Regions from separate parts of the Brevibacillus sp. DP1.3A genome, predicted to be linked through region 1. Evidence: riboswitches for the same ligand, from Rfam matches in the RefSeq annotation. Region 1 holds a riboswitch; each other region holds the start of a gene.
What was found. Region 1 has a riboswitch for S-adenosylmethionine ahead of HP399_RS16260 (ABC transporter permease). Riboswitches for the same ligand answer to the same signal wherever they lie in the genome.

Region 1 (10,692 bases):
CATCAGCTTCCAATCCGCAAGCTTTCCGCCCACGATATTGCCGATGGTCACTCCACAGCCAAAGAGGACAAGAATCCACGTTACATGATACTCAGCAAAACCGGTAATTTGCGTCAACAGAGGCGCAATATACGTAAATACGGTGAATAGACCCGCATTGCCCAGTGCTCCGATCAGGAGGTACAGAAGGAGCTTGGGCTTGAGAAGAGCGGTAATTTGCCCAGTGATACTTCCGGTGTTTTTTTGCCGCATGTTTGGGACGAAAACGAGTATTCCGATCAGTGCTATTACTCCCATGATTGCTATAGTGCCAAATGAGGCTCGCCACCCCATGTGTTGACCGATGAAAGTCCCCAAAGGTACACCAATAATATTGGCGATCGTCAGGCCGGCCATCATAATGGAAACGGCTGCGGCACGTTTGTCAGGACTTACAAGACTAGAGGCTACAACAGCCCCAACTCCAAAGAATGTCCCGTGTGTCAAAGCGGTGATCAGGCGTGCCCCCATCAGTATTTCGTAGTTGGGAGCAAAAACAGAGATTCCGTTCCCGAGAATAAATAGAACCATTAGTAGACAGAGTAGCTTCTTTTGGGGAATTCGGTGGGTGAGGACTGTCAGTATCGGTGCACCGATGGCTACCCCTAGAGCATACATGGTAATGAGTTGACCCGCAGAAGAGATACTAACATCTAAATCCTCTGCAACATTCGGCAGTAGACCCATAATGACAAATTCCGTCATCCCAATGCAAAAAGAGCCCACTGTAAGAGAGAGCAAAGAGATAGAAGACTTTTCCTTTTTGGTCTGTTTCTTGGTAGTAGTGTGAGATAACTCCATGAAGTCAATACAACCTTTCTGCATTATAAAATCCCGTTTGTGGTGCGGGTAAAGATTACCTGTTCTACTTTGTTAAGTCAAGGCATTATTTTTACGCTTTATTCGTTATCAAGCGAACCTTCAATCATCCATCTGGCATTCGTATTGTGTCAGAAACCCACTAAGATAGGGGAAGGTACCTATTTGAAACACTCCCCCTGTCTCTTACGATTAGATAAAAACAAAACTTGTAGCTTGGAGGACCAATGATGGATCAAAGTCCAACTTATTTTGAATGCTATGGAGATGAAGGGAAGGTGATGGATAACGGTTATCTGAAGCAAATCTTCGACCACTTGCAGGACGGGATTATTCTCATGGATCAGGAACGAAAAATTATGGTGATGAATCCATCCGCAGAAAAAATGACCGGTTGGAAGCGAGGAGAAAAGGTGCCGTTCTGCTCCTACTGCCAGAGCAGAGAGCTGGAAGAGGGAGAAGAACGATGTTATTTGCTCGCCAAACGGGAGGTTCCCTATTTTCTTTCTGCGATGCCCACGTATGAAGGACGGTACGTTGACATGGAAATGAGCACGGCTGTCATCTATGAAAATGGCGAACAAAACATGCAGGATGTACTTCTGGTCTTGAAAGATATGACGGTCAAGAAAAAAGAAGAGGAGGTCAGAATCTCCAAGCAGGTGCTGCAAAAAACGCTAGAAGCCCAGGAAAACGAACATAAGCGTCTGGCCCAGGAGCTGCACGACGGCGTAGGACAGTCCTTGTATTCCGTTTCGGTTGGTATTCAAGCGATTCAAACGCGTCTCAACCAAGAAGGACAATTCCGGGAATTCATGCAAGAGATCGTGAATGAGTTGGAAAAAGCGATGCAAGACGTCAAGCTCTATTCACTTCAGCTACGTCCGCATAGTCTCGATCAACTGGGGCTGATTCCTACGGTTCGGCATCTTGTTTCTAGCTTGAACAAAGCACATCAGGATGTTTCCATTACCTTTTCTTACAGCAATGTCAGCGATCATTTTCAGCCAATCTTGGAAATTAATCTGTACCGTGTCATCCAAGAAGCCTTACATAATGCACTAAAATACGCGAAGGCGACACTCATTGAAGTCATCTTGTACAACGAAGAGGACCAACTGACTTTGCTGATTCAGGACAACGGAATCGGATTTGTTCGCGATCAGGTTCAGGTCGGTCTGGGTCTCAAACATATGGAAGAGCGAGTGGATCAGATGGAGGGAATTCTTCAGATTCAATCTGTGCTCCACGAAGGTACATCGATCAAGGTAACGGTAGTGGGAGAAGGAGGGAGAGCAGAGTGATACGAGTGCTTTTGGTTGATGATCACACGATGATTCGGAAGGGATTGCGTGTGCTTCTCGAAAGTTACTCTCAAATAAAAATTGTCGGAGAGAGTCATACAGGCAACGATGCTATCCTTAAAGCGAATCAGCTGGAACCCGATGTAGTGCTGATGGATTTGTCATTGCCCAATGGGCTGGATGGGTTTACAGCGAGCAATGAGATTCGCAAGTCGAATCCTTTCGTGAAAATTGTCATATTGACCATGCATGACGAGGAGATTTTTGTCCAGAAGGCTATTACCGTCGGAGCTCATGGGTATATTTTAAAAAACAGCCATGGCGAGTTGCTGTTTCAAGCCATTGCGGAAGTCTACAGAGGTAAGCGCTTTTACAAGACTTCCGTATCGCAAGAGATCATCAATCTATGGCTGAAATCGGATGCCAAAACGATGCCTTCTGTTTTAACGCTACGTGAAAAGGAGCTTGTCAGACTCATTGTGCTTGGCTATACGAATAAGGAAATGGCAGATAAGCTGTTGATCAGCGTCAAAACCGTGGAGAACCACAAAACGAATATCATGCAGAAACTAAGACTGGATTCCAAGCATCAATTGATCCAATACGCCATTAAAAATAAATATCTCGATCTGGCATTTTAATCGCATAGATCAAAAAGTAGGGGACTTCCCCTATATGGAAAAAATATCAGAGGAATAAACTGAATAGAGAGACTACACCTCATGAACCATCATCGTACGATTGGAAACCATATCGTCGTCGAAGGAGGAACTATGGCAAAACAAGCTCATTATACGGTTGTTATCGTGGGAGCAGGCTCAGCCGGTATCTCTGTTGCTGCCCGTATCGTCCGGGCTTCCAAAAGGCTCAAGGGACAAGTCGCCATCATCGATCCCGCGTCCAAGCATTATTATCAGCCTTTGTGGACATTAGTCGGAGGTGGTGCCGCGAAAAAGGAGGAATCCGAGCGCGACCTCTCCTCTCTGATTCCCGCAGGCGTCGACTGGATTTGCGATGCGGTCACCATGTTTCAGCCGGAACAACACACGCTCAGTACGAAGCAAGGAACCATCTTTTCCTATGACTACCTCGTTGTTGCTGCTGGTTTGCAAATAGATTGGGAGAGGGTAAAGGGCCTGAGGGATGCCGTCGGCAAGAACGGCGTTTGCAGCAACTACGCTTACCAAACAGTAGAAAGTACATGGGAAGCGATCCGGAGCTTTAAAGGCGGCACTGCCATTTTTACTCACCCGAATTCACCCGTAAAGTGCGGTGGAGCCCCTCAGAAAATCATGTATCTGGCTGATGATTACTTTCGTAAGTTACATGTGCGCAACCAGTCAGAGATCATTTTTGCATCGGCGAAGGGAAGTATTTTTGACGTTCCTACGTATGCCAATACCCTCAATAACGTCATTCGTCGCAAGAACATCGAAACCAGATACAAGCATAATCTAATGGAAGTGCGAGCGGATTCCAAAGAAGCCGTATTCGAGAATCTGGACACGAAAGAGCAGGTAGTATGGAAGTATGACATGCTTCATGTGACCCCTCCCATGAAAGCACCTGATTTCATTGCAAACAGCGCATTGGCAGACACAGGAGGCTGGCTCGATGTCGATCCATTTACGCTTGCGCACAAAAGATTTCCCACTATTTTCAGCATAGGCGATTGCACGAATCTTCCCACGTCCAAAACCGGAGCTGCTATTCGCAAACAGGCGCCTGTCGTCGAGAAAAACCTCCTCGCGCTGATCAATGGTAATCCATTGGTTGCCAAGTATGACGGTTATACATCCTGCCCGCTCGTAACAGGGTACAACAAACTGGTGCTGGCCGAATTTGATTACAATCTGACGCCGTGTGAAACCTTTCCTTTTGACCAATCTGAAGAGAGATTCAGTATGTACTTGATGAAAAGAGAACTGCTTCCCATCCTTTATTGGAATGGCATGCTTAAAGGATTGATGTAAGGCAGTCTTGAAAGAAAGGGGGGAGAGCAACATTTCGAACGCCAGGAAGGAACAGAGAAGCTCTGACATGTTTTTAGAGGATTTGTCTGATCCAGAAGTTCAGGAAGCAATCACCATATTGATCCGAAAGCTCCCGAAGATAAAAGATACCGTCCTTGCAGTCGAAGAGGGACTTGAAGTAGCCACATCGATCTTACGCGATCAGGAATCACTACGGTATTTGTTTGAGCGCGTAGATGGTCATCTGTCCCGTTTCTTTGTGGAAAAAGAATCGGTAGATGCCCTGTTTACTTTGCTTGATAAGATGCCAAAGCTCGTTAAATATGTCAGCGTTCTCGAACAAGCTGCTGATTTTTTGGAAAGCCTTGGAGAGGATAAGCAATCGCAACAATACTTGCTAAACGGTATGAAGGCGTACATCGCTCCTGTGTCCGCACAAGTGGAGCATGGAGTGGCTGTCTTCCAGGAAGCAAAAGTACGAGCCGAACATAAAAGCGAACCCGTTTCCGTGTTCACGCTTTACAAGCTCATGAAAGATCCCACCGTCCAAAAGACACTTCGCTTTACCCAATCGCTGCTCGAAGTACTCGCGGAAAAATCAAACAAATAACAGACGTGTTAAAGGAGGAATGTATCATGTTGTTGCGTTACTTTTATGATGAAAAACTGGCCCATGCATCTTATCTGGTTGGCTGCCAAAAAACCGGGGAGGCGATTGTGATCGATCCCGCCCGCAATCTGGCTCCTTATTTTCAAGTCGCTAAAGCAGAGGGAGTTACCATTGTAGCCGCAACGGAAACCCACATTCACGCTGATTTTGTGTCTGGTGCCAGGGAACTGGGCGCAGCCTATCAGGCGAAGCTGTTTTTATCCAATGAGGGCGATGAAGATTGGAAATATCAATACTTGGAAGGTTTGAACCATCAGCTTGTCCACGATGGGGATCGCTTTTTTATCGGGAACTTGCTATTTGAAGTTATGCATACGCCTGGCCATACACCCGAAAGCATCTCCTTCCTTTTGACAGACCTCGGAGGGAATGCAGATCGCCCCATCGGGATCTTTACGGGAGATTTTGTCTTTGTCGGCGATATCGGCAGACCGGACTTGCTCGAAAAAGCGGCGGGAATGAAGGGTACGTCCGAGTCAGGTGCAAGAGCCATGTTCCAGTCCCTCCAAAAATTCAAGCAACTGCCGGATTATATGCAGGTATGGCCAGCTCATGGCGCAGGAAGTGCTTGCGGCAAAGCACTGGGGGCCGTGCCGTCTTCTACCGTCGGTTATGAAAAGCTCTTTAACTGGGCGATGACACACTCCAGTGAAGAGGAATTCGTCAAGGCACTCCTGGATGGACAACCAGAGCCACCAACGTATTTTGCAGTGATGAAACGAGTGAATAAGGAAGGTCCTGCCTTGCTTAACGAACTCCCTGTTGTTCAAGAGTTCAACTCGTTTGAACAGGTAAAGGAATCGCTGGAAAACGGACAGATTATCGATACGCGTCCTTTCCAGAATTTTGCGAAGGGGCATCTGGAGGGAACACTTCACATTCCTTTTAACAAGTCATTCGCCAACTGGGTGGGCTGGATCGTCGATTACGATCGTCCGGTTCATGTCATGACTACCCCAGATGAGCTGAACGAGATTTTGCAGGCCTTGCATTCCGTAGGGATTGATCATGTTACAGGCTTTATCGACAGCGGCAAGCTGATGGAAAGTGAAGTGTCTTCGCTCGAGACAATCGAAGAGGTAACACCGTTGGAGATTGCAGAACGGGTGGGAAAGGGAGAGGTTCACGTAGTAGATGTACGTAATCTGACTGAGTGGAAGGAAGGACACATTCCGGATGCACAGCACATCATGCTCGGTACGCTCGCCATGCGGCTGGATGAGATTCCTCACGATAAGCCTCTTCTCGTACAGTGCCGTTCCGGTGCCCGATCCGCTATTGGCGCAAGCATTCTTCAGGCAAATGGATTCAAGGATGTAATGAATTTGAGCGGCGGAATCTTGAAATGGCAAAAAGACGGCTTGGCAGTCGTAGAACGAGGGTAAAACGAATCGAGGTGTTGCAAAGGGTGAGCGTATGACTATCGACCTTGTGATCACACTGTTTGTTATCGGTTTCGCGGGATCATTTATTTCTGGTCTCGTCGGAATCGGGGGCTCCATCATCAAGTATCCGATGCTTCTGTACATTCCGCCCGCCCTTGGATTCGTTGCTTACACAGCTCACGAAGTATCCGGAATAAGTGCAATCCAAGTATTTTTTGCCACCCTAGCTGCTGTTTGGACTCTGCGAAAAGATAAGCTTATTCACTACCAGCTCGTTCTGTACATGGGAAGTGCCATTATCGTAGGAAGCTTGCTTGGAGGGTATGGAGGAAAATATCTATCGGCAGAAGCCATCAATATCGTTTACGCCATCCTGGCCACCATTGCTGTAATCTTGATGTTCCTGCCAAAAAAGCGAATGGACGAACGTGAACAGTACGAGGTTATCTTTCATAAACCAACAGCCGTATTATCCGCTTTGATTGTCGGAGGCGCCTCCGGAATTGTCGGGGCAGCTGGCGCTTTTATTTTGGTTCCCATCATGTTGATCATCCTCAAGATCCCGACAAGAGTTACGATTGCTTCATCTCTTGCCATTACCTTTCTTTCTTCCATCGGTTCGACTGCAGGGAAATGGATGGCGGGGGACATATTACTGTGGCCATCCGTGATCATGGTAATCGCCAGTATCATGGCAGCGCCGCTCGGTACGAAGGTCAGCAAACGTTTGGATACACGGGTTCTCCAAACCATTCTGGCCTTGTTGATCCTAGCCACCACGATTAAGATTTGGGCTGACATCCTTATATTCATACGTGTATGAAGATTTGCTTTTCCAAAATAATAAAGAAAAATCAATTGTCATTGAACAGGATTGACATATCCGAGTAAAATGATAAGATAAAAAAGAATTTTACGATGAAATTAAATTTCATAGAACATTCTTATCTAGAGTGGTGGAGGGACTGGCCCGATGAAACCCGGCAACCTTGGTCTGATTGACCTTACGGTGCCAATTCCTGCGGAGTTATTCTGCGAGATGAGAAGGTGGGAACCGTGTAATTGCCCCTCTTCTTTTCGGAGAGGGGTTTTCTATATTTATAATTCATAGTATTCATATCTTTTTACTTTGTATTATGTGAAGGAGGAAACAACGTGCTTCATTATTCGGTCAAGCGTGGCTTTCTCATGATCGTTACCCTTTGGATTATTGTCACGGTAACGTTTGTGACCATGCACCTGATTCCGGGTGACCCGTTCGCGTCTGACGCCAAAATGCTTCCAGAAGAAGTGGTAAAGAACATGCGGGCGGAGTACAACCTGGATCAGCCAATCACGGTACAGTACCTGCTCTATCTGAAAGGATTGCTGCAATTTGACTTGGGGCCCTCTATCCAGTCCAAGACGAGGGATGTGAACACGCTGATTGCAGAGGGATTCCCCGCATCGGCTGTTCTGGGACTCCAGTCGTTTATTGTCGCACTGGCAGGTGGAATCACACTGGGAATCGTAGCGGCACTCTATCACAATCGAACCTTGGATTTCTTGTCTATGTTTGCAGCCATCATTGGGATCTCCGTCCCCAGTTTTATTCTGGCGCCACTTTTGATCAAGTACATGGCGGTCAAATGGGAGCTTCTGCCCGTTGCTGCGTGGGGGAGTTGGGAGCATTCGATACTTCCAACGCTTGCGCTCGCTATCGGTCCGCTCGCCATTATCGCCCGTTTCGTACGAGCCAGCATGCTTGAGGTTTGGCAACAGGAATACATAAACACAGCGGAGGCGAAAGGGCTTGGCACCTTTTCTATTGTCGTTAGACACGGGATGCGTAATGCCATCCTACCGGTTCTTACCTTTATCGGTCCGCTGTTTGCCAACCTGATGACGGGAACCTTTGTGGTGGAAAAGATTTTCGCCATTCCCGGGCTCGGCAAATACTTCGTGGAAAGTATTTTTAACCGCGATTATCCCGTTATTTTGGGAACGACAGTGTTTTACAGCTTTGTGCTCATTTTTACTTTGTACATCATCGACCTACTGTATCGGGTGATTGACCCGCGCATCAGATTGACGAGTGGAGGGAAGTAGCGTTATGGCCAATCAGGCAACACAACTGGATAGCCTGTTTCGACCAGTAGACCGAAACAGGCTATCCGAAGAAATTCGGAAACGTCCCAGTCTCGGATATTGGCAGGAGGTATTGCAGCGGGTGTGCCGCAACAAGCTGGCAATGCTCGGGTTCTTCCTGCTCATGGCAGTGGTAACCCTCTCGATCATCGGTCCGATTCTCGTTCCCCACAGCCCGCATGAACAGTCATTGACGAAGGGTAATCTGCCGCTGTCGGACGAGCATTGGTTTGGAACGGATGACTTGGGTCGGGACATGTGGGCACGTACCTGGGTAGGCGGTCAAATCTCTTTGTTTATTGGTGTGGCGGCAGCTGCTATCGACCTAGTGATCGGTGTATGCGTCGGCGGGATTTCCGGTTACATGGCAGGGAGGAACAAGCTGGGCGACCGTGTGGACAACATCCTGATGCGATTGGCTGAAATTCTGTACAGCATTCCGTATCTGCTGGTGGTAATCCTGCTGATGGTGGTTCTGGAGCCTGGTCTCACTACGATCATTATTGCCCTTTCACTAACTGGGTGGGTCGGAATGGCCCGCCTGGTCAGAGGACAAATCATGCAGATCAAGCGTCAGGAGTTTGTGCTGGCTGCAGAAAAGTTGGGTACCTCTCATGCCAAAATTATCATCAAACATCTGCTGCCGAATACGATCGGCGTCATCATCGTCAACCTGACCTTTACGATACCGCATGCGATTTTTGCCGAATCGTTTCTCAGCTTTCTTGGGCTGGGTGTGCAAGCGCCAACCGCCAGCTGGGGAACCATGGCCAACGACGCGCTAGCGGTTATGCTGAGCGGACAGTGGTGGCGGCTGTTTTTTCCGGGATTCATGATTTCCCTTACCATGTTCGCGTGCAACGCGCTCGGGGATGGTTTGCAGGACGCACTGGACCCGCGGATCAGGAAATGAGGGGGAGTACATCGTGAAACCATTGTTGGAAGTAGATCAGCTGCGCGTCTCCTTTCGCACGTACGGTGGAGAGGTGCAGGCGGTAAGAGGGGTTTCCTTTTCTGTGAAGGAGGGAGAGACGCTGGCGATTGTCGGGGAAAGCGGCTGTGGAAAAAGTGTGACTGCTCGAGCATTGATGGGGATGATTCCTCCGCGATCCGGTCAGGTAAAAGGCGGTAGCATTCGGTTTCGCGGGCGTGAACTGACGGGGCTGCCGAAGCTGGAATGGCAGCAGGTTCGTGGCTCGCAGATCGGTATGATCTTTCAGGACCCGATGACCTCACTGAACCCCACGATGAAAATCGGTCAGCAGATTGCGGAAGGGCTAATCAAACATCTTAAGCAGACGAAGACGGAAGCAAAGGAAGAGACGTTGAAACTGCTGGAGAGGGTAGGCATTTCGGAGGCGGCGAGACGATTTGAACAATATCCGCATGAGCTAAGCGGAGGTATGCGGCAGCGTGTCGGTATCGCCATGGCGCTTGCTTGCCAACCGCAGTTGGTTATCGCCGACGAGCCGACGACAGCGCTCGACGTGACCATTCAGGCGCAGATCCTTCGTCTGATGAAAGAGTTGCAAGAGCAGTTGAACACCTCGGTCATTTTGATCACACACGATTTGGGCGTCGTCGCAGAGGTGGCCGATCATGTCGCGGTAATGTACGCAGGCGTAGTGGTGGAGAGCGGCCCGGTTGGAGAAATCTTTGACAACCCGCGCCACCCATACACACAAGGACTGTTGCAGTCTGTGCCACGTCTCGAAGCAGGTAAAAAAGAGCGGCTGATCCCCATCGAAGGGACACCACCGGATCTGTTTCGTCCGCCTGCCGGTTGCCCGTTCGCTGCACGTTGCCGATTTGCCATGGAAATTTGCGTAGAGCATATGCCGCAATCGAATTCGTTTTTTAATCAGCATGAGGCGAGCTGCTGGCTGAACGACCCGCGTGCCCAAAAGAGCAGAAGCGTGGATGGTAGCAGGGAGGGAGACACATGGTTGACAACATTGTAGGGGTGGAGAATCTCGCTAAATCGTTTGAGATTGGCGGAGGCCAACGGGTTAGAGCTGTTGACCGAGTCTCTTTTGAAATCAGGCGAGGGGAGACGCTCGGAATCGTTGGGGAAAGCGGCTGCGGCAAGTCTACGCTGGGCAGGACGATCGTGGGCCTGTACCCGGCTACTGCGGGTCGCATTCTGTTTCAAGGCAAAGACATCGCCACGATGGATAGACGTGAGCGATGGGAAGCAAACCGCCACATGCAGCTGATCTTCCAGGATCCGCAGGCCTCACTCAATCCGCGTTTACGGGTGGGCGACATCATCGCCGAAGGAATCGACTCCTATGGTTTGGCAAAAGGAAAAGAGCGAGAAGAACGCATCTATCGGCTGCTGGAGCTAGTAGGATTGCACCCAAGCCACGCAAAAC
Region 2 (10,692 bases), 960 kb from region 1:
TGAAACATATTGTCGCTGGCAGCAACTACATCTCGTGGACGTTCAAACAGATCCCTCTCCACTGCTGGCAAAATCAAATGCAGGATGAGGAAACATACTAAACCGAGATAAGCGGAACGTTTTTTTGTTTTAACATTCGTCTTTGGACGGAAAATCAAAAGAAATAACAAAAAACCTAAAGGTAAGGGGATCTCGTCTACCTTAAAAGCAAATGCCCCTAAACAAAAATATCCAAAAACTTTCCATCCTAGGTTTGACTCGGTTTCTTCACTTTTTTTGTAGATAAAGACTAACAGAACAATTAGAACTATGTTTAATAAGATACTCACTATGAGCATCCCTATCACCTCCACTTTCTCTTCTGTCTTGTATTTTATCTTCATTTTTGCGTTTTTTCATCCAAATTTCACCATTTTTACAAATTCTAATTTTCATTCCGTTTCAGATTGGGCATTCCACCATCACAGGAATCCTCTGGGTAAGAAAACGGTTGGCATCCAGTGATCGAGGAACTACGACATAAAAAAAACAAAAAACCCTCTCCGATTACGAGATGGTTTTTTGTTTGAATGCTTCGCCCTCTTCCTGAGCTATCATATTCATTTTCTCTTGAAAGTCAGTTCGTAAGAATGCCTTCGCTTCTTCGATTCTCTTTACTCAATACTGTCTTCCCCTTTCGTAACGAGATATAATTAACCATAAAACTTAAAGTTACCTTTAAGTCAAGGGCAGAGGGCTAAGCTGTAAATGTCTTACATGGTCGGAATGCTTGGAGAAGATAGAAAATACGGGTTCGTGTTAGGAAGGGGAAGTGCAAGAAGTGATTTCAAGAGAACAATTAGAAAAGAATCAAGTATGGCTCTATGCTTTCGTACTAATTATTGCCGCTGGAACAGGTTTGTTGTGGCCAGAATCCAGTGCGAGCTTAGATAGCATGATTTCGTTCATACTTGCCATCTTAATGTATGGAATGTTTGCTCAAATACCGTTTTTTCGTTTAAAAGAGGCGCTCTCGAATCGAAAGTTCATTTATGCGCTACTTGTTACGAATTACATAGCTGTACCTATCCTTGTTTGGGGGTTAACTCAGCTTCTTCCAACCGATCCAGCAATTCTATTAGGTGTACTCCTTGTTTTGCTTACCCCCTGCATTGACTATGTTATCGTCTTTACACATCTTGGGAGAGGGAACGAAAAGCTTGTTTTGGTTTCAACCCCTATACTCTTTGTCACCCAAATGCTTTTATTGCCTATTTATCTATGGCTTTTTATGGGCAAGACATCGGCAGAAATTGTAAGTGTCGGACCGTTTCTCGAAGCGTTTTTAGGTCTTATTGTTGTTCCACTGGTACTTGCTCTACTTACTCAATGGTGGTCAAGACGCCAACCATACGGAGAACGTTTTCTTGAGGCTACAGCATGGCTTCCTGTGCCTTTTATGGCACTAACCCTCTTTATTGTTGTTGCATCCCAAATCTCTAAACTATATACCTCTTTTCATTTTATTAGCCAAGTGATTCCCGTCTATGTAGCATATATGGCCATTACACCGATTATTGCACGTATCGTTTCTCGTCTATTCCGTTTAGATACCGGTGCAGGGCGGGCTCTCATCTTTAGTGCAGGAACCCGTAATTCTCTTGTCGTTCTTCCTTTTGCACTGGCGCTACCTGAACCTCTAAACGGGGTAGTGTCTGCTGTAATCGTAACCCAAACAATTGTAGAACTTATTGGGGAGCTATTATATATTCGTCTTGTTCCAAATGTACTTTTACGAGAGACGAACAGAAATGCTGAAAACAAAAATGAATAGTATTCGTAGATGATTAAACTATCTACATTACGGGTGGTGTCAACTTCGTTGGTACCACCCCTTGTATGTGTGTCAGATGGGGACACCTAAGTAGCTAGAAAGTAAGATCCTCCACCAATCTTATACTCGCTATTTTGGCTTGCTCCTGCCAGCCTCACAAAAAACGGTCTTTGCCCGCGATTTTTCCATGCAGTCTGCGCCAATCCCTCCTCAGTCGGTTGGCAAAGCACTACATTTCCACCCGGAAGTTCAAATGCTTGGCAGATGGCCCCCAGTTCTTTATCGTGGAATTTTTCGCTCTTCTTCCATCCAAACCAACTTTGCCAACGTGCTGTTGCTTCTTCCAGATCTTTTACTGCATAGCCTACTGACTGGAGATGGGCTGCACCGTTCGGATGTGCGCCAATGATGCCACGATTCGTCAAATCTTCTATTCTTTCCTCATCTGTTTGCGACCATTCAATGAGAAATGGCGGTAGAAGAGCACTATCTGTATCTTCGAGGAATAACATCCGCCACCGAAGCGTCGTGCCATCATCACGCGTACGACATCCCGCAACAGGTCCAGTAACCTGCAAACCTTGGCTTCGCAGGCGCTCTGCCCACGCATCCATCTCTTTGGTCCGAAGCGCAATCTGACCAAATCCTTCTCCCTTTGCTTCATCCTCGATACATTGACGTACGAGCGGATTATCTGATTGTCGAGCAAGCTCCTCGTGTTCAACCGCCAAAAATTCAACATAAAAAAGCCCGAAATAACTAAGGCTATTCCATGTCCCCCAAGACGCATGACGCCCTCCAGCTACCGCATGAAAACCCGCTTGGCAAAATTGTTCCGATGCTTCCTGAGGAGTTCGCTGTACAAAATGAACCAAATGATCAAAAGTTAATCGCACCTTTTTTCGCCTCTTTTCGTATTACTTATAGGATATCAAAATTCATTTATGTAAGGATAGAATGACAAGGGGGAAAAATGAACGAGACCAGATCAAGCCGGGTAAAAGTTCGGCGCAAGCACTCACGCAGAAAATGGGCACGCGTTGGAAAGAACACGCTCCTATTTAGCGTGTTGGCCATCTTCGTCGTCGGAACCTACTACCTATTCCAAACTGCTATGGATGGAGAACATGCCAACCCGAACACGCAGCCTGCTCCTGACAATACCGTGAACCAAAAGACTTCTGTGCAGCTCACCTTTGTCGGTGACATCATGATGTCAGGTAATGTAGAGAAAACCTTACTCGCAAACAGCTATGACTACCCATACAAGCATGTAAGCTCGCTCTTTTTGCAAGATGATATCACAATTGCCAATTTGGAGACGCCGATCACCGAAACTGGTGTTGCTGCACAGAACAAGGCCTATGTCTACAAGTCGTCGCCACTTGCTGTTCCTGCCATGAAAAACGCTGGGATTGATGTGGTGAATCTCGCCAATAATCACTCGATGGATCAAGGAGTGCCGGGATTGCTGGATACCTTTGACGCTTTAGACGAAAACCGGATTGAATACGTCGGCGCAGGTAAGGATGCCAGCCATGCCTATTCACCTGTATTCATAGAAAAGAACGGCATCAAAATCGCGATTCTCGGCTTCAGCAGGGTCATTCCCGAAACGAGCTGGTATGCAGGGCATTCCCAGCCAGGTATGGCCGCTTCCTACGATCCTTCACTAGCAGTAAAAGCGATCCAAGAAGCGAAAAACCAAGCGGATCTCGTCGTGGTGATTGCACACTGGGGCAAAGAACGCGCTGATTATCCTGTCGATCATCAAAAAGAGTTGTCTCGTGCCTACATCGATGCTGGTGCAGATTTGATTGTCGGCGGTCATCCCCACGTACTTCAAGGTTTTGAACGATACAACGACAAATGGATTGCGTACAGTCTCGGCAATTTCATTTTCACACGATCAAACGAACCCAAGACCTGGGAAACGATGGTTCTGCAAGCAAACTGTACGAAAAGCGGCGATTGTGAGCTGACGATGCTTCCGTTTCACGCAGAATTGGGACAAGCTGTACCCATGAATGAAAGCAACGGCGCTGCCCTGCTAAAACGCATTGAATCCATTTCAGAGAGTGTCGACATACAAAGTGAAGGGCGTATTCAACCTCGTGCAAAAGCGGTGGAGACTGCCTCCTGACAAAAGAAGCCGTGTTTCCAGGTAACTAGAAATACGGCTTTTCTTCTTATGATTCCTCTTACTTACGCAGATTCGATAATAGGGAAGCAGCGCACTTCTAAGCCAAAATCATTTTTCAATAGGGACTCGTGCTCTTCGCTGATTCCTGTCACGATCAAACCTGCGCGCAAGACGCCTCCCAAGTCGAATTGGACTTTTAGTTTATGCACGTTGACTCCTGCCTGCTGAAGGAAATGCAAGACACGATCTGGCGTAGCAGTATGACACGAGCCCTCAAGATAACATAGGACGTGTTCTACCGAGTCCACCGTGACTCCAGCTTTGTCAGCCGTTTTTTCTTTCCAAGTAGGATGCGGTGTGAATGGTTGTGTCAATAAATAGGCCAAATCCTCCACGACTGCACTTGCTGTGGGGAGCTCTCCTGCCCCTCTTCCTGTAAACAACAAGTCTCCTACGATGTTGCCGGATAGCTGGACAGCATTAAACGCGTCGTGGATTTGCGCCAACGGATGGCTCAGCGGAAGCATGGTTGGTTCAACAGATAGGCGAATTCCTTTCTCAGCTTGATAGGCCTGCGCGATCAGCTTGATCCGGTACCCGAGCTCGCTCGCAATCCGAATGTGACCTGCTGACAAATCTGCAATTCCTTTGCGAACAACATCTGCTAAGGGCAGCGATTCTCCGTACACAAGCTGTGCCAAGATATACAACTTGTACATAGCATCAAAGCCTTCCACATCCGAACGAGGGTCTGCTTCCGCATAGCCCAGCTCCTGCGCTTGCTTGAGAACCTCCTGGTAGGAGAGCTGCTCTGCCTCCATTTTCGTCAAAATGAAGTTCGTTGTTCCGTTAAGAATACCGCGAACGCCTTGAATATCGTTCGTGCGTAGGAACTGCCGGAGCACGCTCAAGATCGGGATGCCCCCTGCCACACTCGCTTCATAGGCAAGATGCACTTGATGTTGATTTGCCAAATCGACTAGCTCCGTTCCTTTTTTCGCCAGGAGCTCTTTGTTGGCAGTTACCACATGGCAGCCCTTTTCGATCAAAGCACGGACGTAGTCATAGGTAGGTTCTACACCACCCATGACCTCCACCACTATATCCACATTACTGCTCAATACATCCTCAAAGTCTGTTGTCAGTAAAGCCGGGTCGATATGAACCGCCCGCTCTTTTTCCGAGTCACGCACCAATGCCTTGACGATCTCAATTCGTTTACCCAGACGAGAAGCCAGCTTCTCCTGCTGCGAACGGATCGTTTTGATTACGCCTCCACCCACTGTTCCCAATCCCAATAATCCCACGCGTACCACTTCTGCACTCATCCTGACCACCCCATACCCCGAATTTTAGATAAAAAGAAAAGCCATCTTCGATAAGAAGAAGGCTTGTTAGCAGCTAATAATGCTCCCCCTCCTTATCTCCCAGGACGTATATGTCCTGCAGGAATTGGCACCTTGTCACAAAATATGCGTGACGGTTGCCGGGCTTCATCGGGCCAGTCCCTCCACCTCTCTGGATAAAGAAAATATGAAATTGAAAAAAACCTTCTTCGCTAAGAAGAAGGTTCATCTACTAATGGAGTAACCCGCTTCTTATCTTTCGAGACGAAACGTCTCGCAGGAATTGGCACCTTGTCGCATTATGCAACGGTTGCCGGGCTTCATCGGGCCAGACCCTCCACCTCTCTGGATAAGAACCATTTATGCTGTTGAGCTTTATTCTAAGAAATTCCAAGGCAAGCGTCAACAAAATTCTTTCTTTTCTGATTGCAATCTGAATTGGCCAGGTTTTCTCAGTTGTGGGTGAACAGGCTTTCTACCTCTTCCATACTACAGCAAGTGCAATGAAACACGCCCTCCTGGCATTCCTCAGGCAGCTCTTTTTCCTCGACATATCCGCACCATTGGCAAATAAAAAGTTGCATCATCGCACACCCTCCTCTTCTTTTATCCTGCCCAAAATAAAAAGAGCATTTTCCACTCGACCGTGACGATCGTTAGAAAATGCCAGAAAAGGAGGGACGTACTTGTCCACTCGCTGTTTTTCGCAAGCCATCTCTAACACCTCCCTATCTCCCGTAGGTCTATCAGTGTTGTCGAAACAGGCAGGTCTCCTGACTATGGGTTCATCGTCTAGCGTCGCCTTCCCCGTCTATTTTGATAGACCAGTGGCTTGTTGGACGCTGACTCCCCTCTTACAGTGGCGGGACCGTGTCGGATTTGCACCGAGCTTCCCTATTATCCTTGTGGCGAATTGGTTACGCCCTAAGGAACCTGTTTCCACCTATGAAATTGTCATTTATTACTACCACCCTCAGATTTTACCTTATTTCCCCTTATTTTGCGAACATTGCTCGTGGGTCAGTAACCATTCCTTTCGCCACAAGCCACCCGAATAGCCTGTTAAACTTCCGTTTGCTCCTATAGGTGGTCAATGTGTGCAAGACTGTTTCTGAAAGCCTCTCCCTTTCATCCACAGGGGAACAGAAAAGGACTGTCTCTTGCCGGAAAAATATTCGTCCAGCTGTTGCCGACAAACGAGGAGAGGCTCTGACCTACCCCAAATACCGAGCCTTTAAAATGGTAGTGTGGTGAGCTTCATGTCCTGCAATCACATAAGCCAACGTCCTTGCAGATAGCTTGTTTCCGTTGGCAATTCCTGTACGCAACCACGCTTCCGGAGAGATTCCGCGGACCTGTGCGATGGTGGAAGCCCGAACAGCCTTATACTCTTCCAGTAAATCTGAGAGGTCTCTTAGCTGATAACACCCGTGTTCGACAAAAGCATTCTCATCAAAACCAACGAGGGGTGTCTGATCTCCTCTCGCGATTCTCAGCAAGCGATAGCTCATGATGCGTTCTGTATCGACGAGATGACCCAAAACCTCTTTTACCGTCCATTTTCCTGGTGCATATCGATAATCCATTTGCTCGGGCGCAAGTGACGAAAATAATGCGACTTGCCTCTCGCCTTGTTGTGTGAGGATCGTTTGCAGCTCCCCCTCAGGTACAAGCCCAATATAATAGTCAAAATAAGCAACGTATTCATCGCGATCTGGTCGTCTGAGCATGTATTTCCCACTCCTCGTCATTCATTTTGGTTAGACAAATTATACCCCCATGCATCCCAATACGAACGAACCCGCCTGATCTTCACAGGCGGGTGACGCTCACCATTATTCGCTATGTAAGCCTTCAAACAATAGGACCCTTGCCGGGGCTGCATCCGTGCCGATCAGCTTGAGTGGTGCAGCTACCAGAAAATACTCGCCTGGCGGGACCTCTGCTAGCCGCAAGCCTTCCACGACAATGACTCCCGCTGCAAACAGCTTTTTATGTGTGGGGTGTCCTTCCTGGGCGCGTTCGATTCCAAGTGCATCGGTACCAATACCCCGCACACCCAGCTCACTTAAATATTCTGCTCCTTCTTCAGACAGAAAAACGAATTCAAAAGAGAACGCCTCTTCAAAAGAGTTTTTCGTTTTAAACAGGACAAAATCTCCTCGCACAAGATCGAAACTCTCCAAGTCGGAGCGAGTGATCCTGTCTTCTACCGCTGTGAGATCGAGAACCTTGCAATTGCCCACTAGCTTCTCCAAGGAAATACTCTCAAATGTATCGCCAGCATTCACCATGTGCAGGGGAGCATCTACATGGGTACCAGAGTGAAGGTCCATGTCGATTCTCGATTCAGTTACATAGCCATTCGTAGCGGTTCGTATTTTCGGCTGCTTTTCCGGCTTGTTTTTATACACCGTCATTCCTTCGTACACGGTGGCAGTTACATCATACATTTTCATCCCAAACGCCCTCCCCTTTGCCTACTGTTTTTTACGATCCGCTGGAAAAACAATCCCCATCTGTCTTCTCGCTTCATCCATGACCTGCATGGCCATTTTGGATACTTCATGCGAATTCGTTGCAGATTGTCTGGCCCCGCTCTTCGCCAAGTCTAGGAATTCTCTTATTTCATAATGCATGGTCTTCGGGGTTTGTGGCCTTGTCACTTGCTCGATTCGTCCGTCCCTGTAACGAATGTCCACTTCTTTGAGATGGTTGATTCGATCGATCACCATCGTAGCGTCCTCCCCTTGAATTTCTGCTGGTTGATAGGAGGTCGTAATTTTCGAGAAACTAATGATTGCATCCATCTCTCGATACTTCAAAAGCATACTGCCCTCTCCGTCCACTCCAGAATCAAGCACAATTCCTTCTGCTTTGATGTCGTCTGGTCTGCCAAAAAGGATGAGTAACGGATAAAGACAATAGATACCGATGTCCATCAAGGCTCCGTTTGAAAAAGAAGGATCAAAAGCACGTAAAACCTTCCCTTCGCGATACGCGTCATAGCGCGAAGAATATTGGCAATTACTAGCAATAAAGCGTCGTACTTTTCCCAGCTTGTGCAGGTTGTCTTGTATCGCAAAAAAATTGGGCAATAGTGTAGATTTGACGGCCTCCATGAGCAGCACGTCATTTCTTTTCGCTGCCTCGATCATTTCTTCTACCTCAATCGCATTGGAAGCCAGTGGCTTTTCACATAATACGTGTAGCCCCGCGTCCATGCACTGGATCGCTTGCTCCGCGTGGCAGGAGTTGGGGCTCGCAATATAGACCGCGTCAATATTTTTGCTTGTAGCCATTTCTTCTAGGCTGTTATAGGCAAATGGAGCATGGTACTTGTCAGCGAATTCCTTGGCGCGTTCGATGGTACGTGAATAAACAGCCTGAAGAGAAAATCCTTCTACTTCTTGACCAGCCTGGATAAATTCCTCGGTGATCCAGTTCGTTCCGATTACGCCAAATCGCATCTCATTCGCTCCCTTTTCTTTTTGTCTATCTCGTTGCAGTAACTGGCACTGGTTCTTCGAACTTATCCAGCCACCACACGAATCCGTCCGCAGCAAGTAATTGCTCTGCGGCCTTCGGTCCGAATGAGCCAGCTTCGTACGTAAAGAGTGGCACCAAATTTTCACCGAAGGCTTCCAATATCGGTGTCACCCACTCCCACGACAGCCGGACCTCATCCCAATGCGCAAAGTAAGTGGAATCCCCTCGGAGTGCATCGAACAAAAGCAGCTCGTACGCTTCTGGCACGTCTTTTGTCCCTGCACTGAAATCTACCGTCACCGGCTCAATCTTACCGCTATTTGTCGGATTCTTACTATTTACCTGCAAGGCAATACCTTCGTTCGGATTCACGTTGATGATCAACAAATTAGGCGATGTCGTTTCATTTTGCTCCTGATATAGCTTTTCGTGCGGATTTTTGAACTCAATAACGATCCTGGTTGATTTCTCTTGCAGTCTTTTTCCCGTGCGAATATAAAATGGTACCCCTTGCCAAAACGGGGCATCAATCCAGACGCGCGTGGCAATATACGTTTCTGTCATCGAAACGGGATCGACACCAGGCTCGTCCCTGTAGCCAGCCATAGGCGTTCCTTGAATATGTCCCGCGCTATACTGACCGCGAATAACGTGGGTGCGAACTTCTTCTTTCTTCATCGGACGCACGGCTGCCATCACCTTGCGCTTTTCTTCGCGGATATGGGCGGACGTAATTCGCTTCGGAAGCTGCATGGCGATGATCATGAGCATTTGCAGCATGTGATTTTGGAGCATGTCGCGCAGTGCCCCGGCAGGTTCGTAATATCCAGCCCGATCCTCAACGCCGACCGTTTCATTCGCCGTAATTTGCACGTTGGCGATGTACTGATTGTTCCAGAGAGCTTGGAAGACTGGGTTCGCAAATTCGAGAGCCCCGAGATTTTGGACCATTGGTTTTCCCAAGTAATGGTCAATGCGATATATTTCTTCTTCCAAAAATGCTTTCCCCAGCTTTTCATTCAATTCTTCAGCGGATTGCAAATCATGTCCAAATGGCTTTTCAATGATCAGACGCTTCCAGCCTGTCGTTGAACCCAGTCCGCTGGAGTTGATATTGGTTGCAATTCCCTCGAAAAATTGCGGGGCTACTGACAAGTAAAACATCCGGTTTTGCGGGATTTGCAGCTCTTGCTCTCTTTGCAGGACCAGATCATGTAACGTTACATAAGCACGTGGTTCCATGACATCTACTTCCGCATAGCGACAAGCAGACAAGAAAGCGTCTAGCTCGTGGGAATCAATCTGGGCGCGACGAGAAAACTCATGGACAGACTGGCGAACCGATTCCTGAAATTCGTCATCAGACCAGGCCCTTCTCCCCACACCGATAATCGAAAAGGCAGCAGGCAACTTTTGATCTACATATAAATTAAAGAGCGCAGGGAAAATTTTGCGTTTGGCTAAATCTCCTGTCGCGCCAAATAGGACAAAGGTCATCGCTTCCATCTACTTTTTCATTCCCTTCATACGTACACCGTGATGATGGTTTTTGTAGTTACACTGTTATTATTCGAGAAAATCACTGCTTTATCAATATGCAGCCTTACGACCGACGCAAAATTGCACGTACCGGACTTCCATCTGCCTCCATCAAAAGCAGCGGCAGTGCGATCAGTTCGTAATCACCCGGTTCCACATGATCGAGCAGGAGCCCCTCCAAAATATGAATATCATGCTGGTGAAGCCCATGATGAGCAGCCAGTTCCTTGCTGTCCAACGGATCGACAGATGGGACATCCACTCCGATCAGCCGAATGCCTTTTTGGGCGAGGAACGCTGGCAAATCTGCTCGCAGATGACAGATGGTTGACGGAAACAGATTGGGGTCGCTCCATGATAAT
Region 3 (10,692 bases), 2.6 Mb from region 1:
TTCTTTACTGGAAGAGGGGGGAACAGTGGTTAACATAGTGTTTTGTGCAGCCGCCACTTCTTTTTCCCGCGTAATCGTCCCTTTGAAGCGCTTTTTCCATATGTATCGGCCGAGCAGGATCACACAGGTGAGGATGAAGGCAATGATTAAGTATGGCTGCAGAACAGAAAAGAGTGATTCTCCGAGCTGTATCTGTACCGCGGGATTATCTGCTTTTTGCCCTGTACTTTCCATGAGTATCTTCATGCCTGCCTGTTTTTGGTTCGCCCTCTCGTACAAACGTTCAAACAATTCCACAATGAAAATAAGCACAGGCTCAAAGAGCGTATACAGTCCAGTGCTGACAGGTCCTTTTATCCAACTCCAGATCCAATAGAGGAGACCAAGTACGATAGAACCGATAGCCAAATAACCTGCGATCAAAAGAATACGAGTGCCAAGCACTTGGCTGCCAAGTAGCAAGCTAATGCGAGCAGGCAGCCTCGTAGAAAGCGATCCTTCCCGCAGCACGAACGCCACAATCGCCATCAAAATATAGCTGAGAGTAATGAGGACGAGCATGGAAAAAGAGGCTGCGAGCGAATAGGAACCCGGGTCAACGATAGAGGTGTAAAGTACTGCTATCACGAGCTGTAACAAGCCCGCCATCAGCGCCAGAACAAATCTGCGTTGCAGACTGTCATGTCGATAGCCTTCCGATGCAGCACTTTGTACTCTCCAAAAATAAACAGCAGCCAGTATAAGCGCGATGAGCCAGGAATCGTAGAGATAGAAGCTGCCCATTCCTATGACAAACACAAGGGGATACAGCAACAGATGGAGCATAAAGCGACCGCCACCACTATGGTACAGCCAGCTTCCCGCCATGAGCAGGATCGCTGCGACTAGGCAAAACGAGAGCAGTTGACCAAAGCCTGCTGTCATATACCCAAATAAGATCAGGAAAACGCCCATCAGCATGGCCTCCAGCCAAAACGCGAGCGTCCAGCGGCCCATCAAGGAGAGTGTCATCTCATCATCACGCTCCTTTTTTTCAAGCGAGCATGCTCAAAACGCTGGATGGTGACAGGGTCAAAAGAAACATCCAGCACCGCAACCTGATGACCGCGTTGAACAAGGCGCTCCGCCGAGGCTTGTACAGATAGGTCCATTCGTGGTGTCACAATGAGAATGGCTTCTTTCCCTGGTGCCCCCTCTAACCGGCGAAGAACAGTCGTCAGTGGCGTTGTCACAAAATGATGGATTTGCGCCAGTTGAGTCATGACGTGCAGGTGGTGCGCCTTGCCACTTCCCGCAGGCAAATGAAAATGCTCACGTCCTCGTTGCTTCACGGTGAGGTACAGCTCGTATCCGACTGATTTTCTCCTGCACAGGCCAGCCAAAGCCGCAAGACACGAGATCGTCCGTTCATTGGTGGTATCGTTGTACTTTTGCATCATTGGTTCATAGGAGGGCAGGATATGCCCGACGATTCGCCAGTTCGGATGGGCTGTATACTCGAAAAGACGCGTCTCAAGTGAACCTGTTTTGGCGGTTGCCTTCCAATGGATGTGCTTGAAACGGTCGCCTGGCATGTACGACCGAACGCCACGCTGAAAAGTGACATCGTCCTGTTGGCGCTGACGAGAAAGCCGATTCCCGTCCGGTTCCGTTTCAGCGAGCACGACGGGAGAAAGAGCAAGAGGCAACGGATAGACCAGCAAGGAAAAGGAAATCGACAATGTCATAGCGGTAGGCTCCTCGCCCAATAACGGCAATGTCTCGGATTGAACATCCGTGAGCCAGACCGTGCCTCGCTTGTTCGGGATGAGAATCAAGGTGCGTGTGGCACTTTGTCGTATCGGCAGATCAAACCGCAGGCGAACGCTCGTCCGATGATTGAGGATTCGCACCTCGTCTGCACCTTCCACAAAGACATGCTCCGGCAGTGTGAAGCGAAGCCAGGTAGCAGGCAATGGTAGCCACGAACGATTATGCAAGCGAACTGTAACGTGCACGGGTGTCCCTGACAGGACACGCGTTTGATCACTGGACCATTCGAGTGACACCCATTGGGACATGGACTTGACCCACCAATCTTGTGCAGCGGGGAGAAAAAAGAAAAAGCCCCCAAACAGAAAGAAAAACCAGTGGCCGGAAAAAACGGCGAAGAGCAGCGATACAAAACCGATTACGTGAAAGGTTTGCTTGGTGATCATAGCGCTACACGCTTTCTTCGACGGGAGCGGGGACGCTGGTCAAGATTTGCTCCACGACTTCCTGCTCTGTCACATGCAGCTCTGCTTCCATGGAGAGGCGAATGCGGTGAGCTGCCAGACTTGGGAACACCACTTTCACATCATCCGGCAAGACATAAGTACGACCAGAAACGAACGCGTAAGCCTGAGCGGATCGCAACAGGGCGAGCATGGCGCGCGGACTAATGCCCACCTCAACAGAACGATGCTGGCGAGTCGCTTCCGTCAGATCGATGACATAGTCTTCCACCGGTTGGCTGACATGAATGGTCGTGACCTCGCGTTGCAGAGCCGCAATTTGCTCGACAGTGATGACCGGCTCGACGGCCTCTAATGGGGAGCCACTGCGGAATCTCCGCAAAATTTCTTTGGCATCCTCTCGCGTACCGTAGCCAAGAGACAGCTTGAAAAGGAAGCGGTCCAACTGTGCTTCCGGCAATGGATAGGTTCCTTCCGATTCAATCGGGTTTTGGGTAGCAATGACCAGCATGGTCGATGGAAGTGGCAGGGTGACGCCTTCGATTGTAACCTGGCGTTCCTCCATGCTTTCCAGCAAGCCGGATTGAGTCCTGGGAGTGGCCCGGTTTATTTCATCTGCGAGCAAGACATCCGCAAAAACAGGTCCCTTGCGCAGTTCGAATTCACTTGTTCGCTGATTGAATACGTGTAGACCGACGACATCAGATGGCAGTAGATCCGCAGTAAATTGCAGGCGGTTGTAAGAGCCGCCAATCGCTTGCGCCAATGTTTTGGCAAGCACGGTTTTTCCCATTCCGGGCAAGTCCTCCAGCAATACGTGACCACGGGCGAGCAGGGCCGTTACCAATAGGCGGATCTGGCTTTCCTTGCCCACGATGACGCTGCTGATAGCATGCTGAAGGTTATCCAATGTCGGATGAGTCATGAAAATTCTCCTTTTCCCATTCAAAATTTAGGAGGCATACGGTTTTTATTATATATGGAATATCCTGTTAGTTACAAATTTTCGAAATAGTATTCCCGTCAGCGCGGCAAGCACGATGACGGCGCCTACAGAGATGTAAAGAGGGCGAATCCCTACCTGATCGCTCAGCTGTCCACCAAGCCAAATACCGACGGGCATCGTCGCACGCACGATGAGTAGGCGGACAGACAGTACACGCCCCATTAGCTCGGAAGGAACGTGAAGCTGATACAGGCTTGTGCTATGTACTTGGAAAAAGGGAGCAAACAGACCAGCCAGTAGTTCGATGGTGATTGCGAGCCAGAGGTCATGGGTAAAGCCTATCGCAACAAAGCTTGAGCCGCCTAATACCAGTGATCCCAACATGATCAGGGGCTGCCCAAGGCTGCTACGGAAGCGAGGCACGAGCAAAGAGCCGAAGAAATATCCCAAAGGATACCCAGCCAAAAACAAGCCTACATGAAACGAAGTGCCTTGCAGTTCGCCGGCTACAAAAGGCAGGTTTAGTACGAGTGTGACTCCGACAGCAAATTGGACGAGAGCTGAGTACAGGCCAAGCCAGAGCAAAAGGGGCTTTTGCCAAAAAATCGCAAGACCGGCCTTAAACATAACGAGCCACGATTGCTTCTTGTTGGCGGTATCTGCTGGGGCGATTGGACAAAGAACCAGAAAGAAACCGCTGAGTACATAGCTGATCGCGACCAATGCGAGTACGGACTCACCACCGATACTCGCCACGAGAATCCCGCCCAACGGAGGTCCTGTAATCAAGGCAATTCGTAGGACACTATCCAAATAGGCATTGGCTTGGAGGAGCTGCTCTCTTTTGACCAGAGCAGGGAGGAGCGACTGGCTGGCTGGCACATATAGCGGTTGAACGAGACCGTTGATCAAGGCAGTGAAATACAAAGGCCAGAGTGATTCTGTCCCGGAAGTAATGACCGCAAAGGACAAACAAAACGCAGCAGCTCGCATCCATTGAGAAAAAATCATGACACGCTTCTTGTCGAATCGGTCGATGTACGGTCCGGCAACCAACTGAATCGCTAGCGACGGCAAGAAATACAGCAGCCACATCTGTCCGACCGCACCTTGTGAGCCTGTTGCCTGATAGATTAACCAGCTATTGGCGAGGGTACCGAGTGAGGCGCCGAGTTCTGATATGAGCTGACCGAAAAGAATCCAACGATAAGAACGCTGCTGCCAGACAGAGGCTTGTACCGCAGTTTGGTTCATGGGGTGCTCCTGTCCAGGAATTCATCCCACATCAGGGGGAGCTTGTCCAGCGTATGACGGCGGAGTCTGTAACGGGAGCCTGCCGTTTCAACGAGATGGGCAGACCGCAGCATGGACAGGTGATGGTGTACTGTCGATTTCGCCATGGAGAGTTGATCTGTTATCTCTTGCAGACTCAGGTCCTTTTCCGCCAGCATTTTGACCATGCGCAGCCTATGCTCATCACCGAGTGCTTTTAAGGCTTGCACCAGTGAAGGGGGTGGCTGATTAGGATCTACAGCATCGTGCAAATTTTCGTCGGCAACAGGGTAATAAAAAATTTTCGTCCCGACAGCATCGGCCTGTACGGTCCACGGGCGATAGATCGCTTGTGGAATCAGCAGTACGCGTGTCACGGCAGGCTCAGGGAGGTAGCTCGATCCCGTAGCATACTCTACCAAGGCTTCCGGGTTGAACTTTCCTAGCTTGCTTTGCTTTTGCGCCCAATCCCTTTCTAGCATGCGAACGATTTCTTCCTCACGCGGCTTGATATGAGTGATATACCAGCCTTCCATCAATCGGAGAATATGACTCCGCAGCTCTTCTGCATCAACGGAAGTAATATGTCCGATATACGCTTCAAAAAAGAGGTGCGCACGGCACGCTTCCTGCAAAACGGTGCAATCCTCCTTGCTTCCTTGTGCAGCCTTTCGACGTGCTTCCTGCATATTTTCACCAAGATAAGGGAGGGCCTCATATCGGAGCTGTTCTGTTGAGAGCTCTCTGACATAGGAGAGAAATGAATCCACATCTGTGAAAGGGCAAAGATCGAGCAGTTGCAAAAGCGTCTTCCACGTGTTGTGCTCCTTCGCATAGTCGACTTCTTGCCGTACAGAGGGTGACAGCTCGTCCAACAGTTGACGCCAGTAGGCAGGAGGGTGTTCCATCGTGTGATGCAATTGATCGTAGGTAGCGGCAGCGATTCCCAAGGCTGCTTCGAATAAAGGAGAATACGAGATCTCCACGCGATATGTTGTCCGTTCACTTCCGATATTTAAAACTTTCACGTCTATCCACTCTCCCAAAATTTTCTTGAATGATAATATTATAAAAATACCGAATGAAAAGTTCAATTATTTTCGAACGAAAATAAAAAAGTAAAAGAAGAATCACAAACCTCTATCCAAAGAGATCACGTGATTCTTCTTTTCTTGTAAAGGTATGTTAACCTACCGTAGATAATTGCAACGCACGCTGCAAGGCTTGCTCCAGATCAGAGATGATATCGTCGATCGATTCTGTGCCGACGGAGAGGCGAATGAGTCCCGGAGTCACTCCGGCTGCTGCCTGCTCTTCTTCTGTCATTTGCTGATGTGTTGTGCTAGCTGGATGAATGATGAGTGACTTGGAGTCCCCGACATTTGCGAGATGGGAGAACAGCTTCACTGATTCGATCAATGTTTTTCCTGCCTCAATGCCACCGCGAATTCCAAAGGTCAGGATCGCGCCAGCACCTTTTGGCAAATATTTTTGTGCCAATTCATGCTGGGAGTCTGACTCCAGCCCTGGATAGCTCACCCACTCTACGGCAGAGTGATTGGTGAGGAATTGAGCTACTGCCAAGGCGTTCTGGCTATGCCGCTCGATGCGCAGATGCAGTGTTTCTAATCCTTGCAGGAACAAGAAGGAGTTGATTGGGGCGACAGCCGCTCCGATATCGCGTTGGAGCTGGACGCGCGCCTTGATAATATAGGCGAGTGGACCGACTGCCTCTGTATAGACGACGCCATGGTAGCTTGGGTCTGGTGTAGTCAGACCTGGGAATTTTCCGTTGTTCCAGTCAAATTTTCCTGAGTCTACGATAATACCGCCAATTGCTGTTCCGTGGCCGCCGATGAATTTGGTGGTAGAGTGCACGATAATATCGGCCCCGTGTTCAAAAGGACGGCACAAAATCGGAGTCGCGAAGGTGTTGTCCACGATCAAAGGCACGCCATTTTCGTGAGCAATATTGGCGATCGCCTCGATATCAGCGACATCAATGCGCGGGTTGCCGATCGTCTCGCAAAACACGGCTTTTGTCTTTTCATTGATATAGGCACGGAAATTTTCCGGATTGGATTGATCAGCAAAATGAACCTTGATCCCGAGGCGGGGAAGAGTGTGAGCGAACAGGTTGTAGGTACCGCCGTAGAGGCTGCTGGAAGCGACGATCTCGTCTCCTGCATGCGCAATATTTAAGATGGCGAATGTAATGGCAGCTTGCCCGGATGCGGTCGCGAGTGCGCCTACACCACCTTCGAGCAGGGCAACACGCTTCTCAAACACATCCTGTGTCGGATTCATGATGCGTGTATAGATATTCCCAAACTCTTTTAAGCCAAACAGGTTGGCAGCATGCTCCGTATCACGGAAAACGTAGGAGGTCGTCTGATAGATCGGAACAGCACGTGAGCCTGTTACAGGGTCAACCTCCTGTCCACCGTGTACCGCAAGTGTTTCTGGCTTCCATTGTTGTTGATCGGACATGTCCATCTCTCCTTTTACTATGGGAAATCGGCTAATAAAAAACGGAGCATTCTCCTGAGAAGAAGAAGGCTCCGATCATGCACGGGCTTGTGTTCATCTCTCAGAATCACTGGATTCTGCAGGAATTGGCACCATGCAGCTAGTCTGCTGGTTGCCGGGTTTCGTAGGGCCTGTCCCTCCACCGCTCTTGATGAGAAAAGTTGTTGTCGTAATTGTATGAAAATATCCCCTTGCTGTCAACGCATAATAGTAAGTTATCAGGGAGGTTTTTATGTATATATAGATGAAAGTTGTTCACTCATGCCATTAATTTGTAACGCTTTTGCCTCAAGCTGTTCACATCCCGTGTGGCTACTGTCGCAGCCAAATAGGAGATAATGGTAGAAAATAGGGAGCATGGATGCAGCGTGAAGCCAAGTGCTCTTCGCGTTAGAAAAGTAAAAAAGCGTGTGATATCATGGAGGTGGTTACAACTGATCTGATCGTACATATAGGAGGATAAATAGCGATGAGCCATGGAGTAAAGGAAATGACACCACAAGAGCTGTTGGAAAAGCTGGATGCCAAAGAGGAACTGCAAGTCATTGATGTACGTGAAGTAGATGAGTGGAATGCAGGTCACATTAAAGAGGCTAAGTTGATCCCACTCGGCTTTTTGCCGCACCGTATCGATGAGCTGGATAAGAACATTCCGATTGTGATGGTTTGCCGCAGTGGTGCCAGAAGCAATACAGCTACAGAGTATTTGAGTGCTCAAGGGTATGACGTGGCGAATATGGTTGGCGGCATGCTCGCATGGCCAGGTGAAGTGGAACAGTAAGAAGGTATAGAAACAGTGTGAATGCCTCCCGTGTGTAATCAGGAGGCATCTCGCATGGGACAAGCAGGGAGGAACAACCCGTGAGTGAAGGAACACAATTGCAGCAGGAATCTGCGATGAAAAAACATTGGTTTCCTGTGTTAGCTGGTATTATCCTTTTGGCTATCGTCGGTGTATTTGGTTATAAGTACATGACAGAAGAGAAGATCGAAGTGTTGAAGCCCATCGCGGATTTCACCTTAGACAACAGTGACGGAACAACCTATACATTTAATGAAAGTGCTGGCAAAGTACGACTGGTGGAGTTTATGTTTACCAAGTGCCCGGATATTTGTCCGGCTACTACGTACAACATGGCCAAGCTGCAAGATCAGTTGAAGGAAAAGGGACTGTTCGGAGACAAAGTAGAGTTTATCTCCATTTCCTTTGACCCTGATAACGATACGCCGGAAGTCTTGCAGGAGTACGCAGCCAAGTTCAAGGCAGATCAGAGCGGCTGGAAGTTCCTGCGCGGGGACGCTCAGGCTGTAGAGAAAGTGACGAAGGATTTTGGTCTGATGGTCATGAAGCAGCCAGATGGTTCTTATGCTCATACGGCTCGCATGTTCCTTGTGGATGGAGATGGAAACATGCGCCGCGCGTACGGGATGGCAGCTGACATGGACATGGAAGTCATGATGAAAGAGATGGAACAGCTCGCTGACTAGCGAGTCTCCTCATAGGAGATGTTTACGACATCTTCTGTCTGATTCACGAATTCAATATGAATGAGTAACGCCCACCTGCGATTGCCTTCTTGAAGCAAGAGCTTAAACGTCTCTTCCGACGTGGTGGGCGTTTTTTGTTTTCGTCCGACATGCAGGTAGTCCACAATTTGAGCGTTTGGATATCGCTTCATCGTCTCCTGCATCGCGAGCCTGCCCCATTTTGCATAGGGAGGCTGGGCATAGGTAGGGAACGGCTGAAAGAGGAACAGGAAAAGTACAGTGGAGAGAAGGGGCATCATGTTCCGATAACAATATAGGCGACGAGCGGCTTGCACTTGCTTATCCCTCTCCTTTTCGAAATGGTTTGCCATGTATTTTGAAGACTTTTCGGAATATCATTCGTAGAAAATAATGACAATGAAATGCGGGAGGTTTTCGATGCATTACTTGCTCATTCCCTTATTTGGCCTTCCTATTTTGGTGGGGGTTCTTGCAGTCATTTTTCAAAAGCCTCCTTTCTGGAAAAAATGGGGGCTCACGATTGCTTCTGCCGTATTGATTTACGGAGGCTGCTTCGCTGCGAATGTATATTGGCAAATGAAGTATGGCATTCCGGTGTTACCCACGGAGTCCGACTTGGAGGTATTTTGTTTTTTTGATCATGATGAGAAAACAGTTTTGGAAAATGAACCTCGTTTTTCTATGCACAGCTTTTGGTTTGTTTAGCTTTTTTGCTGCTGCTTTTTTAGGCATGGGGCCCTTTTTGAAAAAGGCGGAGTACGTCACCGTCGTACAAAAAGCAAAAGACCAGTGGAAAGCGGCGAAGATGGACAATGAGAAGCCGATTGATCTCGCCATCGTATACAGCAGACAAGACTGTACCAAAAATTGTGCTGGGTATCCGTATACAAGTCTGATCCTGGTACGGAATCAGTCGGATCAGCCGTTGGAGATCGACTTGAAACTGCGATTGCAAAACAAAAGTGGCGCCGTGTTAAAAGAAATCGAAGCCGTACCACTAAAGCTCTCTTCAGGAGAAATTACGGAGGTATGGACGGGCGATTCCTATGAAAAGCATGACTTTTGGGCGAGGGCAAGTGTCGTTACCGATGAACGAGTTACCGACTTGAAGTATCAGTATTAAATTATTGACCGAAGATGAATGTGTGGAATAGTCAAGACTGGGTGAAACGAACGTCTTACGTTGTGATATAATAAGAATGGCATGCTTGGTTCGGGTTCCCATAATCATGCACGACGATGTTAGGAGGAAAGAGAGTGAGCGACGTTAAGATTTTCGCGATGGGCGGCCTCGGCGAGATCGGAAAAAATATGTACTGCGTCGAGTATGAGGACGAAATCATCATTATTGACTGCGGGGTAAAGTTCCCCGAGAATGAAATGTTTGGTATTGATCTGGTTATCCCGGATATTTCTTATCTGAAGGACAACCAGCATAAGATAAAAGCACTTTTGTTGACGCACGGACATGAGGATCACATCGGAGCGATTCCTTATATTTTACGGCAAATCAAGGTGCCGATTTACGGTGGTCGTCTGACCCTGGGCTTGGTCAAGGCGAAGCTGGAAGAGCACCGTTTGCAAAATGAAGTGAAGCTGATTCCAATTTCGGAAGATACGGAAATTCCTTTTGCCAAGCTGAAGGCGACATTCTTCCGTACGAACCACAGTATTCCGGATTCCCTGGGAGTTGTGCTCTATACACCTGAGGGAATGGTCATTCACACGGGTGACTTCAAGTTTGACATGACACCAGTTGGCCAAACAACGGAGTACGGAAAAATTGCACGCATTGGTGCGAGCGGTGACGTCTTGGCGCTTTTGTCCGACAGTACGAACAGTGAGCGTCCTGGATTTACGATGTCGGAGAGAACGGTAGGGGAAGGGATTCTCGATGTGGTACGCAAAGCGCGTGGACGCATCATCCTGGCTACCTTTGCTTCCAACGTGCATCGCCTGCAACAAGTGGTAGACGCTGCCGAGCAATGCAATCGCAAAGTGGCGGTTATTGGTCGCAGTATGGAAAAGGTTTTCTTGATTGGACAAGAGCTGGGTTACATCCAAATGCCAGAGGGCATGTTGATTGATATTAAGCACATCGACAACTACGCGGACAACCAAGTGCTGATTATTTGCACGGGTAGTCAAGGTGAGCCGATGGCAGCGTTGACCCGGATTGCTTCCGGATCGCACCGTACAGTTTCCATTTATCCAGAAGAT

Region 2: it holds a riboswitch for S-adenosylmethionine, as region 1 does, so the genes downstream of both, HP399_RS12055 (homoserine dehydrogenase) here and HP399_RS16260 (ABC transporter permease) in region 1, are expected to answer to the same signal.
Region 3: it holds a riboswitch for S-adenosylmethionine, as region 1 does, so the genes downstream of both, HP399_RS28770 (homocysteine synthase) here and HP399_RS16260 (ABC transporter permease) in region 1, are expected to answer to the same signal.

The regions. Positions count from the first base shown of each region.
Region 1 is NZ_CP085876.1:3,568,332-3,579,023, reverse strand. Features, by position in the region: gene HP399_RS16295 (MFS transporter) at 1-840, opposite strand, end outside; gene HP399_RS16290 (PAS domain-containing sensor histidine kinase) at 1,086-2,162, shown strand; gene HP399_RS16285 (response regulator) at 2,159-2,803, shown strand; gene HP399_RS16280 (FAD/NAD(P)-binding oxidoreductase) at 2,936-4,135, shown strand; gene HP399_RS16275 (helical membrane plugin domain-containing protein) at 4,203-4,745, shown strand; gene HP399_RS16270 (MBL fold metallo-hydrolase) at 4,772-6,190, shown strand; gene HP399_RS16265 (sulfite exporter TauE/SafE family protein) at 6,222-7,013, shown strand; SAM riboswitch class I at 7,132-7,236, shown strand; gene HP399_RS16260 (ABC transporter permease) at 7,346-8,278, shown strand; gene HP399_RS16255 (ABC transporter permease) at 8,283-9,230, shown strand; gene HP399_RS16250 (ABC transporter ATP-binding protein) at 9,244-10,278, shown strand; gene HP399_RS16245 (ABC transporter ATP-binding protein) at 10,260-10,692, shown strand, end outside.
Region 2 is NZ_CP085876.1:2,611,461-2,622,152, reverse strand. Features, by position in the region: gene HP399_RS12075 (hypothetical protein) at 1-338, opposite strand, end outside; gene HP399_RS12070 (arsenic resistance protein) at 821-1,813, shown strand; gene HP399_RS12065 (VOC family protein) at 1,900-2,709, opposite strand; gene HP399_RS12060 (CapA family protein) at 2,787-3,956, shown strand; gene HP399_RS12055 (homoserine dehydrogenase) at 4,019-5,284, opposite strand; SAM riboswitch class I at 5,374-5,485, opposite strand; SAM riboswitch class I at 5,552-5,658, opposite strand; gene HP399_RS30985 (hypothetical protein) at 5,755-5,889, opposite strand; cobalamin riboswitch at 6,048-6,254, opposite strand; gene HP399_RS12045 (DinB family protein) at 6,517-7,032, opposite strand; gene HP399_RS12040 (cyclase family protein) at 7,138-7,761, opposite strand; gene HP399_RS12035 (Gfo/Idh/MocA family protein) at 7,783-8,772, opposite strand; gene zwf (glucose-6-phosphate dehydrogenase) at 8,798-10,297, opposite strand; gene kynB (arylformamidase) at 10,395-10,692, opposite strand, start outside.
Region 3 is NZ_CP085876.1:6,212,237-6,222,928, reverse strand. Features, by position in the region: gene HP399_RS28795 (DUF4129 domain-containing protein) at 1-1,011, opposite strand, end outside; gene HP399_RS28790 (DUF58 domain-containing protein) at 1,008-2,198, opposite strand; gene HP399_RS28785 (AAA family ATPase) at 2,203-3,141, opposite strand; gene HP399_RS28780 (MFS transporter) at 3,190-4,416, opposite strand; gene HP399_RS28775 (ArsR/SmtB family transcription factor) at 4,413-5,462, opposite strand; gene HP399_RS28770 (homocysteine synthase) at 5,620-6,924, opposite strand; SAM riboswitch class I at 7,015-7,121, opposite strand; gene HP399_RS28765 (rhodanese-like domain-containing protein) at 7,433-7,744, shown strand; gene HP399_RS28760 (SCO family protein) at 7,825-8,451, shown strand; gene HP399_RS28755 (YqzG/YhdC family protein) at 8,448-8,822, opposite strand; gene HP399_RS28750 (hypothetical protein) at 8,890-9,177, shown strand; gene HP399_RS28745 (hypothetical protein) at 9,215-9,595, shown strand; gene rnjA (ribonuclease J1) at 9,712-10,692, shown strand, end outside.